DNA from 3 places in the Erwinia sp. GW821-FHT03D09 genome. Region 1 is predicted to be linked to each of the others. Evidence: predicted binding sites of a transcription regulator. Region 1 holds the regulator's gene; each other region holds the start of a gene.
What was found. Region 1 encodes CRP, which controls carbon source genes, mostly activating them, when cyclic AMP is high. Its sites were predicted from a motif close to ATGTGANNNNNNTCACAT; they were not measured.
Positions count from the first base shown of each region.

Region 2: mlc (sugar metabolism global transcriptional regulator Mlc) is a predicted target of CRP. The motif match lies at 2,709-2,726, and genes of this name have one in related genera.
Region 3: ompW (outer membrane protein OmpW) is a predicted target of CRP. The motif match lies at 4,478-4,495, and genes of this name have one in related genera.

Region 1 covers NZ_JBWKUK010000002.1:244,049-250,175, reverse strand. The annotation lists gene AC07U6_RS02860 (MFS transporter) at 1-180, opposite strand, end outside; gene AC07U6_RS02855 (LysR substrate-binding domain-containing protein) at 377-1,297, shown strand; gene crp (cAMP-activated global transcriptional regulator CRP) at 1,657-2,289, shown strand; gene AC07U6_RS02845 (YccS/YhfK family putative transporter) at 2,349-4,427, shown strand; gene argD (bifunctional acetylornithine/succinyldiaminopimelate transaminase) at 4,424-5,641, opposite strand; gene AC07U6_RS02835 (aminodeoxychorismate synthase component II) at 5,729-6,127, opposite strand, start outside.
Region 2 covers NZ_JBWKUK010000001.1:161,224-167,350, forward strand. The annotation lists gene tus (DNA replication terminus site-binding protein) at 1-235, opposite strand, end outside; gene ynfM (multidrug efflux MFS transporter YnfM/SxtP(Kp)) at 427-1,680, opposite strand; gene AC07U6_RS00845 (LysR family transcriptional regulator) at 1,785-2,675, shown strand; gene mlc (sugar metabolism global transcriptional regulator Mlc) at 2,818-4,035, shown strand; gene bioD (dethiobiotin synthase) at 4,155-4,820, shown strand; gene AC07U6_RS00860 (MDR family MFS transporter) at 5,072-6,127, shown strand, end outside.
Region 3 covers NZ_JBWKUK010000004.1:183,942-190,068, reverse strand. The annotation lists gene trpCF (bifunctional indole-3-glycerol-phosphate synthase TrpC/phosphoribosylanthranilate isomerase TrpF) at 1-1,102, shown strand, start outside; gene trpB (tryptophan synthase subunit beta) at 1,190-2,380, shown strand; gene trpA (tryptophan synthase subunit alpha) at 2,380-3,183, shown strand; gene AC07U6_RS05460 (BON domain-containing protein) at 3,336-3,650, shown strand; gene ompW (outer membrane protein OmpW) at 3,703-4,335, opposite strand; gene AC07U6_RS05450 (YkgJ family cysteine cluster protein) at 4,611-5,030, shown strand; gene AC07U6_RS05445 (YciC family protein) at 5,054-5,791, shown strand; gene AC07U6_RS05440 (septation protein A) at 5,867-6,127, shown strand, end outside.

The sequences.
Region 1 (6,127 bases):
CTGAAACACCGCGTAGGCGAGAAAAAATGCGCCGGTGATGTACCCCGCTTGCTGCGTGCTGAGATGGAATTCCTGACGGATCGGCAGCAGAGCAAAACCGATCACCGTTTTATCTATATAGACAAAGACATAGCCAATAAAGAGGATCAGCAGCATCGGCAGGCGCGCTATTTTTCGCATTATAAGGACCCCTAATTACCAATACGGTCAGTGAGTTAACAGCAGTTTTTCCCACACCGCCCTGTGAGTCTTATCACAACACCTGCGGCATAATTCGATAACATACTGTTTACATATTCAGAGATTAGCAGCGGCAACATAAGATGAAATTTTTACCGCGGTAATAACTTTTTGGCATCAGGGGGGAGAGCTACACATGCGTTATTTACCCAAAATGCAGCAGTTGCGGGTATTCCAGGAAGTGGTCCGCCAGGGAAGCATTCGCTCCGCTGCGCGTGCGCTGGCGCAGTCACAGCCGGCGATCAGCAGAACGCTAAAAGAGCTGGAGAATGTTCTACAAACTTCGCTGTTACAGCGCGGCCCGGCAGGGATAACTCTGACCCCCGGCGGCGAATTGTTTGCCATACGCTCTCGCCTGATTCTTGCCGAATTACAGAAAGCCGGGGAAGAGATCCATTCACTTCAGCAACAGCAGGGGCAACTTTCAGTGGCCATGAGCGCATTACCTGGATTGATGCTACTCCCTGCCGTGCTGGAAAAGTTTCGGCTAATGTTTCCCTGCGCTAAGCTGACGGTAACCGACGGCACACTGCACAGTCTGCTTCCGGCACTCGTGGCCGGAGAAATGGATTTTGCTATTGTTCAGCTTCCTGCTCGCTTCACCGATGAACGGCTGGCCATTGAACCGCTGTTCAGCGTGTCGCTGTGCGTGGTAGCGTGTCAGACCCATCCGCAGCGGAGTTGCGAACGTCTGGAGCAACTTGCCGATGAGAAATGGGTGCTGATGGAAGATGAAGCGGGCAGCGGCTTGAGCCAGGAACTGGAGGCTTTTTTTCAGCGGTTATCTGGTCCTCTGCTTCATACGACTTCTCTGTTGTACGGCATGCAGCTGGCGCGAAAATCCGGTTACCTGATGATGATGCCCCGCCCACTGCTTAGCGAATTCAGCCACACGCTGCAGGCACTCAACCTGCCGCTGCAATCTGCCTGGCATTACAGCGTTGTGTGGTCCAGATACTCCCCGCTTACCCATCATTCGCGGCAACTGCTGGAGCTGGTCCTGGATATCTGCCGTAACGCTGGCGAAAACAGACATGAAACCGACATTAATCAGTGAGACGGGCGCGTCGCCGAGCAACGGCCTTCCGCCCCACTTTCCCGGCAATAAAAAGACTATGTAGTAATTTTGCACTATGCTGAAGCGAGACAACATGACACAACACAAGACAGCCAGGTCAAGCTGTGCTACAAACGGTGCTGTATTATTATTCTGGCATTGCAATGCATGGTGAAAACGGGACAACAGGATGAGTCAGACTCTTAATGGTATTGCCCGTTTGATTTTCCTATGGGAAGCGCCTGACAGGGAATTCCGTCCCTGTTTACCCAAAATATTTCAAAAAGCAGTTAACATTTCTGCAACCTGAGTGATAAAAGGGTATATTTAGGCTCGATTACAATAGAGGATAACAGCGAATGGTTCTCGGCAAACCGCAAACAGACCCAACCCTCGAATGGTTCCTGTCACATTGCCATATTCACAAATATCCATCCAAAAGCACTCTGATCCATCAGGGTGAAAAGGCAGAAACCCTCTACTACATCGTCAAAGGCGCAGTAGCGGTGCTGATCAAGGATGAAGAAGGTAAAGAAATGATTCTTTCCTACCTCAATCAGGGCGACTTTATTGGCGAACTGGGCCTTTTCGAAGAGGGCCAGGAGCGAAGCGCGTGGGTGCGCGCTAAGAGTGCCTGTGAAGTAGCTGAAATCTCCTACAAAAAATTCCGCCAGTTGATTCAGGTTAACCCTGACATTCTGATGCGTCTTTCTTCGCAGATGGCACGCCGTCTGCAGGTCACTTCTGAGAAAGTGGGTAACCTCGCCTTCCTTGATGTAACCGGTCGTATTGCACAAACCCTGCTTAATCTGGCCAAACAGCCGGATGCCATGACCCACCCGGATGGTATGCAGATCAAGATCACCCGCCAGGAGATTGGCCAGATCGTTGGCTGTTCTCGTGAAACCGTGGGGCGTATTTTGAAAATGCTGGAAGATCAAAACCTGATTTCCGCGCACGGTAAAACTATCGTGGTTTACGGTACGCGCTAAACGGTTGTGGATCTGTGGCGCGACAGCATTGTCGCGCCTTTTTTTCTGTGGTGTTGGGCATGTGGCGGAGAATCATCTATCACCCTGAAGTGAACTATGCACTGCGGCAAACGCTGGTGCTGTGTCTGCCAATAGCCGTTGGCTGGCTGCTGGGCGATCTTCGACAGGGTCTACTCTTTTCATTGGTTCCCGCCTGCTGTAACAACGCCGGTCTTGATACTCCCCATAAACGCTTTTTTAAACGCCTGATTATCGGCGGCAGCCTGTTTGCATTCTGTAGTTTTATGATCCTGTATGCCGGGGAACAGGGCGTACCGCTGCCGATCATCATGCTGGTGATGGCACTGATACTGGGCGTCACTGCGGAAATCAGTCCACTGCATGGCCGTCTGCTGCCCGCATCGCTCATTGCCGCTATTTTTACCCTCAGCCTGGCCGGAAGAATGCCCCTCTGGCAGCCGCCGCTGCTCTATATTCTCGGTACCATCTGGTACGGGCTGTTTAACTGGCTGTGGTTCCGCCTGTGGAAAGAGCAGCCGATGCGTGAAACGCTGAGCCTGCTGTATCGCGAGCTGGCCGACTACTGCGAGGCGAAATATACGCTGCTGACCCGGCTGACCGACCCGCAGACAGCCCTCCCGCCGCTGCTGGCGCGCCAGCAAAAAGCGGTGGATCTGATTAATACCTGCTATCAGCAGATGTATATGCTGTCCGCCAGCCAGGATAACCACTATCAGCGGCTGACGCGGGCCTTTCAGGTGGCACTGGACCTGCAGGAGCACATTTCCGTCAGCCTGCATCAGCCGGAAGAAGTGCAAAAACTGGTGGAACAAAGCCACGCCGAAGTGGTGATCCGTTGGAATGTGCAGACCATTGCCTCCCGCCTGCGGGTGCTGGCCGATGATATCCTCTATCATCGCTACCCTGAACGTTTTACCATGAATAAGCCGCTGCTGGCGCTGGAGAAAATCTCCCGGCAGAATAAAGACAATCCGGTGGGGAATTTCTGCTATTACCATTTCAGCCGCATCGCCCGTGTGCTCCGCACCCAGCGGCCGCTGTATCGACGCGATCTGATGGCGGATCGCCAGCGCCGGCTACCGCTGATCCCGGCACTGAAAAGCTACCTGTCGTTGAAATCACCCGGCCTGCGCAGCGCCGCGCGCTATGGCGTGATGCTGGCATTTGCCAGCTCGCTGGCGCTGTTTTTTAATCTGCCTAAGCCCTACTGGATACTAATGACGGTGATGTTCGTCAGCCTCAATGGCTACGGCGCCACGCGGGTTCGCATTCAGCACCGGGCAATGGGAACCCTGGCAGGTCTGGTCATTGCCGCCGTTATGCTGCGCCTGCACGCACCGGAATCGGTAATGCTGCTGGTGATGCTGGCCCTGACGCTGATTGGTAATCTGTTTATCCGTAAATTTTACGGCTGGGCCACGATCGGCTTTACCATCACCACAGTATTCACGCTGCAGCTATTGTCGCTCAACGGTGTGCAGCTGCTGGTACCGCGTCTGATGGATACGCTGATTGGCTGTCTGATTGCCTTTGGCGGGATGATCTGGCTGTGGCCGCAGTGGCAGAGCGGGCTGTTACGGCAGAATGCTCACGATGCGCTGGAGGCTTACCAGGAAGCACTGCAGCTTTTGCTGGGGCAGGAACAGGAACCGGCAAAACTGGCCTGGCAGAGGATGCGGGCCAATCAGGCCCACAACGCGCTGTTTAACTCGCTGCATCAGGCGATGCAGGAACCGAACTTTAATGCCGGTTATCTGAAAGATATGCAGCTTTGGGTAACCCACAGCCAGTTTATTGTCGAACACATTAATGCCATGACGATTCTGGCGCGCGAGCACACTATGCTTACTGAATCACTGGCGCAGCGCTACCTGCAATCGTGCGAAATTGCGCTACAGCGCTGCCAGCAGCGCATTGAATATGACGGCCCCAGCACCGACAGCAACGTACTGGAAGCGCCGGAAGATTTTCATCAGGGGCCGGTCACCATTCTGGAGCGGCACGTGAAACGTATTCTCGACCACCTCAGTACGATGCACACCATCTCGTCGCTCGCCTGGAGCCAGCGCCCGCATCAGGGGCACTGGCTGTCCCGGCGCTTACGCAAGTCGCCCTAGCCTAAAACTTTTTCTACCGCCGCCGCAAAGCGCTTCATCCCTTCGGTGATATCCGCGGGATCGATAACCAGCGATGGCGCAAAGCGCATCACGTCCGTACCGGCCACCAGCACCATCACCCCTTCAGCCGCTGCGGCATTCAGGATGTCGCGCGCTTTGCCGGCATGCTGTGGCTTAAGCGCGGCACCGATCAGCAGCCCCATACCACGGATTTCGCTGAACAGGTCCAGTTTGGCATCCAGCGCCTGCAGGGCATCAACAAACAGCTGACGGCGCTGCGCCACGCCGTCCAGCACCTCCGGCGTATTGATAATATCCAGCGCCGCTTCCGCCACCGCGCAGGCCAGCGGGTTACCGCCGTAGGTGGTGCCGTGCACGCCAGGCGCCATCACCGACGCGATCTCATTGGTGGTCAGCATCGCACTCACCGGGAAGCCGCCGCCCAGCGCTTTCGCCGTGGTGACGATATCCGGCTTCACGCCGTAGTGCTCACAGGCAAAAAGTTTGCCGCTGCGGCCCATCCCGCTTTGCACTTCATCCAGTACCAGCAGCGCATTATGCTCATCGCACAGCTGACGCAAACCCTGCATAAATTCCTGAGTCGCCGGCGTTACGCCGCCTTCACCCTGGATTGGCTCTACCACGATGGCACAGGTGTGATCGTCGATCACCGCTTTGACCGCCGCCAGATCGTTAAACGGCACATGGACGATGTCGGCAGGCTTAGGGCCAAAGCCGTCGGAATACTTCGGTTGCCCACCGACGGATACGGTAAACAGCGTGCGGCCATGGAAAGCGTTATGGAAGGCGATGATCTTGCTTTTAAACGGGCTGTGGCACTGGGTAGCGTAATAGCGCGCCAGTTTAAATGCCGCTTCGTTGGCTTCTGCACCGGAGTTAGCAAAAAACACGCGCTCGGCGAAGGTGGCAGCAATCAGCTTGCTGGCCAGGCGCAGGGCAGGTTCGTTGGTGAAGACATTGCTGGTGTGCCACAGGGTTTCACCCTGTGTTTTCAGTGCTTCAACCAGTGCCGGATGGCAGTGACCGAGCGCGGTTACCGCGATACCGCCGGAGAAATCGACGTACTCTTTCCCTTCCTGATCCCAGATGCGGCTCCCTTTTCCTTTTACCGGAACGAACTGCGCTGGTGCATAAACAGGCAAAATCACTTCATCGAACGTTGCCCGCGTTACCGCTAATTTTTCCGCTGCCATCAACCACCTCGCCGTTTAACCTTTGCATTAATGTGAAAATATAGTCATGAAATATGCATAAAAAATCAAAAAAAGGCAAACACTAACTCAGTAGCGCAGGAAATTTTCCAGCAGCTGATGCCCCTGTTCGCTCAGGATGCTTTCCGGGTGGAACTGCACGCCTTCCAGCGGCAGCGTGCGATGGCGGAATCCCATAATTTCATCCGGCTGGCCGTCGCGCAGCGTCCAGGCTGTCAGCTCGAATTCATCCGACAGCGTCCCGATCTCTACAATCAGTGAATGATAGCGGGTGACGGTTAGCGGATGATTCAGCCCGGCAAAAACGCCGCCGTCATTATGCTCAATGGCCGATGTTTTACCGTGCATCACCTGGCGAGCACGAACCACTTTGGCACCGAACGCCTGCGCGATCGCCTGATGCCCCAGGCAAACGCCAAGTACGGGCACCTGACCGGCGAAATGACGGATCGCCGCCAGTGAGATACC
Region 2 (6,127 bases), on a different contig from region 1:
TAAAAAACCGTGAAAAATGCGTCAGAGCAAGCTGTAATGCGGACTGGCCAACACGTTGCTCAACGCTAATCTGCGTAAGCGGATCTGACTCTTTGCCTTTCTCAACCGCAGGCAATTCAAACACCCTGGCCGCCAGCAGCCGCAGTGAAAGGATCTGTTGTTGCAGGTGGTCGAGTTCAGACTCCAGCTCAGCTACGCAGTGATGCAACCGGTCTACGGCATGATAAAGGCTCATTTCACCTCCATTAGTTACAACATACTAATGATGATAATCAACAAAGGTGCTCAATTCAACAACAGCGCGCTTTTTATTCAGGCAGTAATAAAAAGGTAAAAAAGTGTTGAGCAGCTAAGCAGTATATTGACGGGATGTCTTGGGTAAGGAAACGGGCCACGCTGTTTGCATTGGCCCGTGAGGGTGATAAATCAAAGTTTTTTAAGGTGCAGCTGGCTACCTACCCGTATCGACATCAGCAGCATTGCAGAAATAAAAATGGTAATCCCGCTCCAACCAAAACTGTGCCAGAACACACCACCCAACGTGCCCGCGACGCTGGACCCCAGGTAATAACTGAACAGATAAAGTGATGAGGCCTGACCCTTCGCACGACGTGCCCGTAAGCCAATCCAGCCGCTGGCAACGGAATGTGCCGCAAAAAATCCAGCGGTAAACAACATCATGCCCGGCAAAATAAGCCACACGCTGCTGAACAACGTGATCAGCAGGCCGCTCAGCATGACCAGCGTTGAAACTAACAATACCGGTGAACGGCCATACTTAGCTGTCATCGCACCGGCTTTGGGTGAACTCCAGGAACCGGTGAGATACACCACGGATAACAGGCCTACAACCGCCTGACTAAGTGAATAGGGTGGTGCCAACAGACGATAGCCAATGTAGTTAAACAGCGTAACGAATGACCCCATCAGCAGAAAACCTTCTGCAAATAACAGCGGCAAACCGCTGTCACGCCAGTGGAGGCGGAAGTTAATGGCCAGGCTGCGGGGGTTGAGTGAGGTCGGTCGAAAATGGCGTGAGTCGGGCAGGATTTTCCAGAACATCACCGCAGAGGCCAGCGCAAAACAACCGATAACGGCAACCGCCACGCGCCAGCTGCTGTAATCCGTGATTACGCCACTCAGCAGACGGCCGCTCATGCCGCCGATGGAATTGCCGCTGATGTACAGCCCCATAGAAAATGCGACAACCGCCGGATTCATCTCTTCACTGAGATAGGTCATTCCCACGGCGGCCACCCCACTTAACGACAGGCCGGTGAGCGCGCGCATCAGCAGGATTCCGTGCCAGCTGGTCATGGTTGAAGAAAGCAGAGAGAAAATTGCCGCCAGCATCAGCGAGGTGACCATCACTGATTTACGGCCCAGTGCATCAGAAAGCGGGCCGGTAAACAGCATACCCAGCGCCAGAAAACCGGTAGCAATAGAGAGAGAAATACTGCTGCTGGCGGGTGAAACGCCAAATTCCTGCGACAGCACAGGCAGTATCGGCTGCACGCAGTAGAGCAGGGCGAAGGTCGCCAGTCCGGCAGAAAACAGGGCCAGCGTAACGCGCATAAACTGCGGGGAACCGCGATTAATATACAAACTGGTATTGGAAATATCAGACGGGATGCGGTTAACGGGCTCTTCGAGCGTAACGGCATGGGGTGAGCGATTCACTTCAGGTTCCTTAGGTGGGATGGCTTAGTCTCTCCATGGAAAAGATAAGAAAAACCTATTATGATGTCTAATATATTAATAATCTCAAATGATACATTTAAAGTATGAATATTGAACTTCGCCACCTGCGCTACTTTATAGCCGTTGCTGAAGAACTGCATTTTGGGCACGCGGCGCAGCGGTTGAATATCTCCCAGCCACCGCTCAGCCAGCAGATTCAGATCCTCGAGCAGGAAATCGGCGCTCGTCTGTTTGCCAGAACCAACCGCAGTGTGCGCCTGACGGCAGCTGGCCAGCAGTTTTTACTGGATGCCCGCTTAATTCTGCAAAACGTTGCTCAGGCTGCTGATAAAGCAGCGCGCCTGCATCGTGGTGATGAGGGTGAGCTGCGTATTGGTTTCACATCCTCGGCGCCGTTTATCAGCGTGGTGTCCGATGCGCTGTTCACCTTTCGCCAGCGTTTTCCGGCCGTTCATCTCCAAATGCAGGAGATCAACACACGCCAGCAGCTGACACCGCTGATTGATGGTCGGCTCGATCTCGGTGTTATGCGTAATACACCTTTACCGGATACGCTGAATCATCAGTTGATCCTGGAGGAACCGATGTATGCGCTGGTTCATCGCGATCACCCGCTTGCCGGTCGAGAGACCATTAGCGTTCGTGAACTGGCGAATGAACTTTTTGTTTTTTTTGATCCACAGGTCGGAACGGCTCTCTATACGGAAATTTTAACCCTGCTGCATCACTATCAGATTGAGCCAAATATTGCTCAGGAAGTGGGGGAAGCGATGACCATTATCGGACTGGTTTCCACCGGGCTTGGCGTGTCAATTCTGCCGGCATCTTTCCGTCGCGTTCGGCTGGCGGATGTGGTCTGGATTTCTTTACAGGAAGCAGATGCTCTGTCACAGGTTTGGCTGGTTTGGTCGCGTCTGCGTGAACGACCGGCAGTCATGTCGGCCATGATGTCGCTACTGCTGCCGGTGCATTAAATCGTGGAAAACATGAGCGCTCTTCTGCTGTTTATGTGCTGCAAATCACATATCGAATCAAATATTTGACCTTGCGTGCGAAGTGTTTCACCATGAGAAGTATGCTTTATTTTGAAGCGTGAAAATAAGCGGGAGCTGGGGTGTGATTGCGGACAATCAGCCTGGTCATATCGACCAGATTAAACAGACCAATGCCGGTGCGGTCTATCGGCTTATCGACCGGTTTGGCCCTATTTCTCGTATCGAACTGTCCAAAAAAGCGCAGCTGGCACCGGCCAGTATTACCAAGATTGTTCGGGAAATGCTGGAAGCACATTTGGTTAAAGAAACTGAATTCCAGGAACCCGGTAGCAGGGGGCGTCCCGCCGTTGGTCTGGTGCTGGACACGGAAGCCTGGCATTTTCTCGCCGTTCGTATTGGCAAGGGCGATATGACTATCGCGCTGCGAGATCTGAGCAGCAAAATGGTAGTTGAACAGCAGTTTGTGCTACCGCCCGCCGATCCCGAACCGCTACTGCAGCGTATTATTAAGCTGATCGATCAATTCTTTGTGATCCACCAGAGCCGCCTGGAACGGCTGACGGCCATTGCTATCACCTTGCCGGGCAGGGTTAACGGCCAGGCGGGCATTGTGCATCGCATGCCATTCTACCAGGTCGATGACATGCCGCTGGGGCCGGAACTGGAGCGGCGAACCGGGCTGCCGGTCTATATTCAGCACGATATCTGCGCCTGGACCATGGCTGAATCACTGTTTGGCGCCTCGCGTGGTGCCAGCGATGTTTTGCAAGTGGTTATCGATCATAACGTCGGTGCCGGCGTGATCACTGGAGGCCGACTGCTGCACGGCGGGGGCGCAACCCTGGTTGAGATAGGGCATACCCAGGTCGATCCCTGGGGAAAACTTTGCTACTGCGGTAATCACGGCTGTCTGGAAACCGTTGCCAGTACGGAAAGCATGCTCGAACTGGCCGCGCAGCGTATGCAGGCATCAATGAGCTCTTCATTGCACAATCAGCCGCTTTCGATTGAAAATCTGTGTGATGCGGCACTGAGCGGCGATCAGCTGGCCTGCGATATTATCACCGGAGTAGGTGGCAGCATTGGACGTATTCTGGCCATTATGGTTAACCTGTTCCATCCGCAAAAAGTGTTGATAGGCTCGCCGCTCAATCGCGCACACCCTATTTTATTCCCGGCGATTAACGCCTGTATTCAGCAGCAGTCGTTACCAGACTATGGCGCAACGCTATCCGTGGAACCGACTGAGTTCCTTAACCAGGGGACGATGCCCGGTGCGGCGCTGGTGAAAGATGCACTTTACAACGGCTCGCTGCTGATCAAATTACTGCAGGGATAACGAATCCACTAAATATTGCGCCAACGCAATCTTCACCGCCAGGCGCTGCCCTACAATTTTCGCTCCATTACTTTCCAAAAGTTTATCTGTGGGCCAGACATGGCCTGCTGGAGCCGTTCATGTATAAACGTTTATTTATTACCGGAACCGATACTGAAGTCGGTAAAACGGTGGTGTCACGAGGATTGCTGCAAACGCTTGCGGTGGGCGGTAAACATGCCGTTGGCTACAAGCCGGTAGCGAAGAGCAGCCAGCAAACCGAAGAAGGGCCGCGCAATAAAGATGCGCTGGTATTGCAGGCTTCATCTTCACTTCAGCTGCCTTATCAGGCGATTAATCCGGTAACCCTGCTGGATGATGAAATCAGCACCAGCCTGCAATCGTTCAGCTATGCCACATTAAGCAGCGGGCTGCATGCGCTGGATGAACAGGCTGATTATATTGTCATTGAGGGCACCGGTGGCTGGCGCAGCCTGATGAGCGACAGACGTCCACTTTCCGACTGGGTGGTGCAGGAACAGATGCCGGTAGTTTTGGTGGTTGGCATCAAACTGGGCTGCATCAGTCATGCCTTGCTGACGGCCCAGGCAATACTGAACGACGGGCTACCTTTGCTGGGCTGGGTGGCTAACCGAATTAATCCAGGCCTTGCCCATTATGCCGAAATTATCGACGTATTACAGGATAAGATCCCTGCACCGCTGTTGGGGGAGCTCCCCTATTTACCACGTGCAGAAACCCGCGATTTGTCGCGCTATTTCAATCTCTCTCCCCTGAATTTATAAGCCAGATAACGTGGGCGAACCGCCAAAGAGTTCGCCCCGGCCATATTCGTCTTTGAACCCATGCCGCAAAAAACCATTGTTTTTATTTACTATCCTGACGGGATCTTGTTTTAATTATCGTACTTTCGCGTGCTGAGTTAATCAAAACTCTGGAGTTAATGTGACATTGTCACATTTAAGAACGCACAATCCGAAAACTCCACGACAAAATTTGGTACACACTTAGCAGGGAAGCAACGAAAAGGAATCCCATGTCAGAAAATACAATTTACGCCGTAACCCGGCGCCACTGGGTGCTGATCGCCTGTATGCTATCGATGTTTATGGCTGCAATTGAGGTCACCATTGTCGCAACGGCGATGCCCACAATCATCACTGAGCTGGGTGGTTTTTCGCAGTTTGGTTGGGTTTTCTCCATTTATCTGCTGACCCAGGCCGTAACCGTACCAATCTATGGCCGCCTGGCCGATATGTGGGGCCGCAAGCGGGTGTTTTTTATTGGTGCCGGACTATTCCTGCTGGGTTCGATACTCTGCGGGTTTGCCAGCAGCATGAGCTGGTTGATTCTGTTCCGTGCTTTCCAGGGGCTGGGGGCAGGGGCCATCATGCCGCTGACCTCAACGATTATCGCTGACGTTTATCCGCCAAAAGAGCGCGCTGGCGTGCAGGGCTGGCTTTCCAGCGTGTGGGGCGTAGCGGCGATTGTCGGGCCACTGACGGGAGCCTGGCTGGTACAGCACTTTAACTGGGCGCTGGTTTTTTGGGTTAACGTGCCGATTGGTATCATTTCAATGCTGCTACTGGTGAGGTTCTTCCCGGAAAGCCGCGAAAAAACAGACCAGCGTATCAATTTCAGCGGCAGCTGTTGGCTGATGCTGACCGTTACCGCCTTATTAACCGCATTGTTGCAGGCCGAGTCGCTTGGCTACTGGGCGCTGGCGTTGAGCGCCGTGGCGCTGTTGGCCGGATGGGGACTGTTTCGCCACGAGCGTTATTCGGGCGAGCCTCTGTTTCCACTGGCTATCTGGCGCACCCGGACCCTGCTGGTGGGTAACGTAGGCAACCTGCTTATCGGTGCGGCGATGATGGGGATCAGTGCATTCCTTCCCACATGGATTCAGGGCGTTAACGGCGGTACACCGCTGCAGGCCGGGAGTGCTCTGGCGATGATGTCGATTGGCTGGCCGCTGGCCAGTACGCTAAGCGGCAGGCTGATGCAGCACACCTCTTACCGATTTACCGCTCAGTTGGGTTCGCTGCTGCTGATAGCGGGTACGGCGATGCTACTCATTTTGCATCGTGAAAGC
Region 3 (6,127 bases), on a different contig from region 1:
GCTGACCGACGAGAAGTATTTCCAGGGCAGCTTTGATTTTCTGCCGATCGTCAGTTCGGTCGTTACCCAGCCGGTACTGTGCAAAGATTTTATTATCGACCCTTACCAGATTTATCTGGCCCGTTACCATCAGGCAGATGCAATTCTACTGATGCTTTCCGTGGTTAGCGATGAGCAGTACCGCCAGCTTTCCGCCGTAGCGCACAGCCTGAATATGGGGGTACTGACCGAAGTCATCAGCGATGAAGAGCTTGAGCGCGCCACCGCACTGGGTGCAAAAGTGGTGGGAATTAACAACCGCGACCTGCGCGATCTCTCTATTGACCTCGATCGCACCCGCCGTCTGGCGCCGAAAGTGGCACACGGCGTGACGGTAATCAGCGAATCCGGTATCAACAGCTACGCCCAGGTACGCGAGCTGAGCCATTTTGCGAACGGCTTCCTGATTGGCTCTGCGCTGATGGAAGAGAACGATCTTGCCGCAGCGGTACGCAGGGTGATTATCGGCGACAATAAAGTGTGCGGCCTGACCCGGCCGCAGGATGCGCAAAGCGCGCTGGTGGCCGGAGCGATTTACGGTGGACTGATTTTTGCCGAAGGCTCTCCGCGTAAAGTAGACCTCGCCGTGGCACGGTCAGTGATTGCCGCAGCCGCGCTGAAGTATGTTGGCGTATTCCGCAATCAGACAGTGAGTGACGTTGTCACCACAGCTCGTGAACTGGCGCTGGCAGCGGTGCAGCTGCACGGTGATGAAGACCGCCAGTACGTCAACCAGCTGCGCGATGCGTTGCCTGCCGAAGTGCAGATCTGGAAGGCATTCAGCATTCGCGACAGCCTCCCGCAGCGCGACTGGGCGCACGTTGACCGCTATGTGTTCGATCACGGTAACGGCGGCAGCGGCCAGGCATTTGACTGGTCACTGCTGCAGGGCCAGGCGTTGAATAACGTGCTGCTTGCCGGCGGACTGAGCGCGGTTAACTGCGTTGAGGCCTCCCGCCTCGGCTGCGCCGGGCTGGACTTCAACTCCGGAGTGGAAAGCGCACCGGGTATTAAAGATGCCGACAAAATTGCCTCAGTATTTCAGACGCTGAAAGCTTACTGAAACGGTCAGATGCTGAAGCCGACCGGCATAATCATTTTCGTCGGGCGTGATCCACGCCCGCGCTGAGAGAAGATAAAGAGACGCAATATGACCAGATTAAACCCCTATTTTGGCGAGTTTGGCGGTATGTATGTGCCGCAGATCCTGATGCCCGCGCTGCGCCAGCTGGAAGACGCTTTTATCAGCGCCCAGAGCGATCCGGAATTCCAGGCTGAATTTACCGGCCTGCTGAAAAACTATGCCGGTCGCCCTACCGCGCTGACGCTATGCAACAACCTGACCAAAGGCACTAAAACCCGTCTGTACCTGAAGCGCGAAGATCTGCTGCACGGCGGCGCGCACAAAACCAACCAGGTACTGGGACAGGCTCTGCTGGCAAAACGCATGGGCAAAAAAGAAATTATCGCTGAAACCGGCGCCGGTCAGCACGGCGTGGCGTCGGCGCTGGCCAGTGCCCTGCTGGGCCTGAAGTGCCGCATTTATATGGGCGCAAAGGACATCGAGCGCCAGTCGCCGAACGTCTTCCGCATGCGTCTGATGGGTGCGGAAGTGATCCCCGTTCATAGCGGTTCGTCCACGCTGAAGGATGCCTGTAATGAGGCGCTGCGCGACTGGTCCGGCAGCTATGAAACCGCTCACTATATGCTGGGTACCGCGGCCGGCCCGCATCCGTTCCCGACTATCGTTCGCGAGTTTCAGCGCATGATTGGTGAAGAAACCAAGGCGCAGATCCTTGAGCAGGAAGGTCGCCTGCCGGATGCGGTGATTGCCTGCGTCGGCGGCGGTTCGAATGCGATTGGCATGTTTGCCGACTTTATTGATGAAACCAGCGTAGGCCTGATCGGCGTGGAACCGGCCGGTCACGGCATTGAATCCGGCGAACACGGTGCGCCGCTGAAGCATGGCCGCGTAGGCATTTATTTCGGCATGAAAGCGCCGATGATGCAAACCGAAGACGGCCAGATTGAGGAGTCCTACTCCATTTCTGCCGGACTGGACTTCCCGTCAGTTGGGCCTCAGCATGCCTATCTGAACAGCATTGGCCGCGCGGATTACGTTTCGATTACCGATGACGAAGCGCTGGATGCTTTCCAGGCCCTCTGCCGCAATGAAGGTATTATCCCGGCTCTGGAATCGTCACACGCCCTCGCCCATGCGTTGAAAATGATCCGTGAGAACCCGGAGAAAGAGCAGCTGCTGGTAGTGAATCTTTCCGGCCGTGGCGATAAAGACATATTCACCGTACATGACATTTTCAACGCCAGGGGAGAAATTTGATGGAACGTTACGATCGTTGTTTTAAGCGCCTGGCAGAACGTAAAGAAGGTGCCTTTGTTCCCTTCGTCACCCTGGGCGATCCCAACCCGGAGCTGTCGCTGCAAATTATTGATGCGCTGGTTGCAGGTGGCGCAGATGCCCTTGAGTTAGGTATCCCGTTCTCCGATCCGCTGGCCGACGGCCCGACGATTCAGAACGCCACCCTGCGCGCGTTTGCCGCAGGCGTCACGCCGGCGCAGTGTTTCGAAATGCTGGCGGCGATTCGTCAGAAATACCCGGAACTGCCGATTGGTTTGCTGATGTATGCCAACCTCGTCTTTTCCAACGGCATCGATAACTTCTATGCACGCTGCCAGGAAGTGGGGGTTGACTCAGTACTGGTCGCGGATGTGCCGATTGAAGAGTCTGCACCGTTCCGCCAGTCCGCCATGCGTCACAATGTAGCACCTATCTTTATCTGCCCGCCAAATGCTGAAGACGATCTGCTGCGTGAAATCGCCTCGCACGGTCGTGGATACACCTATCTGCTGTCACGTGCTGGCGTCACCGGTTCTGAAACCCGCGCAAATCTGCCGCTGAAGCATCTGATCGACAAACTGAAAGAATATCATGCCGCGCCACCGCTTCAGGGGTTTGGTATCTCAGAAGCCTCTCAGGTTGAAGAAGCGATTAGTGCCGGTGCCGCCGGAGCCATTTCAGGTTCAGCTATCGTTAAAATTATCGAACAGCATCACAAGAATCCATCCGTAATGCTGACGGAACTCACCGCTTTTGTGAGTAAACTAAAAGCCGGAACGCGCTGATAAACCTGCGCCAAAAACGTGCCTTATCTGTCAGATAAGGCATTATTTTCTTTCTATTTTTAACATTCTGAACTTGCAGAATCACCGTCTGTGTCTAAGAATTATTTAACGCCGCCATTTCTGCGGTTTACACTTGGACAGGGAGAATTGCTATGAAGCTGTTGAAAACGATATCAGGAATGATTGCCGCTGCTGTAGTTGCTTTGAGCGTTAGCGCCTGCGCACCTACCGCAACGCAGGAAGGAACCGGTGGCTATATTGACGATACAGTGATTACCACCAAGGTGAAGGGCGAACTGCTGCACGACCAGTCGCTGAAATCCACCGCTATCAGCGTGGAAACCTTCAAGGGGCGCGTACAGCTAAGTGGCTTTATCAGCTCGCCGCAGATGGCAAACCGGGCGGTTGAAATCACGCGCGGCGTGGCCGGGGTTAAATCGGTAGTGAATAACCTGCAAATTAAGTAATGGTTAAGACGAAAAAAGGCGCGAATTTCGCGCCTTTTTTCGTTTAGCAGGCTTAGAAGCGGTAGCCTGCACCAAAGAAGAACACAAACGGGTTAACGTGGGTGTCAATGCTCTGACGATCTTCCCCGGCGTTAAAGCGAACTTTGGTATTGATATCGATGTACCACAGCGAGGCGTTGATCATCCAGTCAGGGGTCAACTGGTAGTCCAGACCCACCTGGCCAGCAACACCCCAGGTATTTTTCACGCTCAGATTGCTCAGGCCCGCATCGCGACCGGTCTGGTTAAAGTCAGTGTTATAAAACATGGTGTAGTTCACACCCACGCCGGCATAGGGCTGCCATTTGCTGGTGTTCCCCATGAAGTACCACTGAGCCATCAGCGTTGGCGGCAGCTGATGCACGGTCGCCAGCGTGCCGGTGGCACGCAGCCCAACTTTGTGACGGAACGGCGTCGCGCCAAGAAGCTCAATACCGATATGGTCAGTGGCCATATAGGTGAATGTCAGCCCCAGCTGCGTGTTGTTGTTGACGTCGAATTCGCCGAGGCCGAGGACGTTATCGGAACCGCCAGTAGGCCGCACGGTGGCGGAACCCGCGCGCATAAAGAAATCCCCTGCTTCATGCGCCGATGCGGCGACCGGTAACAGGGTAACGACAGCCAGTGCTAATGCTCTCAGTTTCATGACCACTCCTTTTAAAATTAAAATCGTATGTAAACATCTGTGTCCTACTGCGAGGACTTGTGCGATGTAAGGACACATATTTACGCTGATTTACTGGAAAGGTCATGCGAATCATTTTTTTCATTCTTCTTATAAAACAATGGTTTGATTTAGATCAATTTCCTACGATTTCGGCATTTGAAAAATCCGATTGACCATTTTTTTTGGAAGCCTTAATTTCCTATTCTCCTTCAATGTGATTTTGGTTCGAAGCCTCAGGAGGGGTGGGCAATCAGATGAGCGATACTCTTAATCCTTGTGTCAGTTGCGGCGCGTGCTGCGGTACGTTTCGCGTTTCTTTTTACTGGTCAGAAGCTGAAGACGGCGGCGGCATTGTGCCGGTTGATCTGACTGAACCCCTGAATCTTTTTATGCGCAATATGCGCGGTACCAACGATCGCGCTCCACGCTGTGTCGCTTTACAGGGCGAGATTGGCGGCTGCGTTTCCTGCGGAATTTATGAACAGCGGCCAACGCCCTGCCGCGAGTTCGATATGTCAGGGGAAAATGGCATTTATAATGAAGCCTGCGACCGCGCCCGGGCAAAATATGGTCTTCCGCCTCTGTTTAACCCGGTAATACCTTCTTTAATCGAAAGTTATGTCAATCTGAGTGCCAGCACCCTACAGGAACATGTACAATCTCCCGGTCTATAAAATCGGCTTTCCAAGGAGTTTACATGTCTATCACGGCGGCTTCGCTATACCGTGACACGGGGAATTTTTTCCGCCATCAGATACTCACCATCGTGCTGATGGCACTGCTGACCTCGTTTATTTCCGTGTTGATAGGTCACGGACTGACGCCGGGTGCGGATCAGATATCGATCCTGAATGACGGCGCGGCCGGTTCAGCCACCAGTCTAATGGAGATGGTGCAGAATATGTCGCCGGAGCAACAGCAGGTTCTGCTGCGTGCTTCAGCGGCAGGAACGTTTGCCGCGCTGGTTGGCAATACGCTGTTACTGGGCGGCATGCTCAGCCTGATCCCAATGGCGTCTGCCGGGCAGCACGTCAGTGCCCTGCGCGCTATCGGTGCGTCCGCGCCAAAGCTGCTGTCGCTGCTGCTGCTGACGTTCTTAATGACACTGGTTATCCAGCTGGGCTTTATGGTGCTGGTGGTGCCTGGGGTACTGCTGGCGATTACGCTTTCGCTGTCGCCAATGCTGCTGGTGAATGAGAAGGTTGGCGTGTTTGGCGCCATGCGCGGCAGTATGCGTCTGGCCTGGGGACATATGAAGCTGGTCGCTCCGGCGGTTCTTTTATGGATTATCGCCAAGCTGATCGTGCTGCTGATGGCATCGTCAATGACCGTGCTGCCGGCGAATGTCGCCTCGGTAGTGCTGAACGGATTGAGCAATCTGGTCTCAGCGCTGTTGATTATTTATCTGTCTCGCTTATATATGTTGTTACGCTAATTAACCATGAATGCCTCGACAGAGGCATTCACTGGATGATTTCATTACATACTGATCTGATATCTGGAAGCAGCTATGAAGCAGTTACTCGACTTTCTTCCCCTCGTGGTCTTTTTCGTTTTTTATAAACTGTACGATATTTTTATTGCCTCCGGTGCGCTAATCGTCGCCTCCGTTGTCGCTCTGGCCGCAGGCTGGTTTATCTACCGCAAAGTAGAAAAAATGAGTCTGGTGACCTTTGCACTGGTCGCGGTGTTCGGAACCTTAACCATTGCCCTGCATAATCCTGACTTCATCAAGTGGAAAGTGACGATTATCTATGGCCTGTTCACCCTC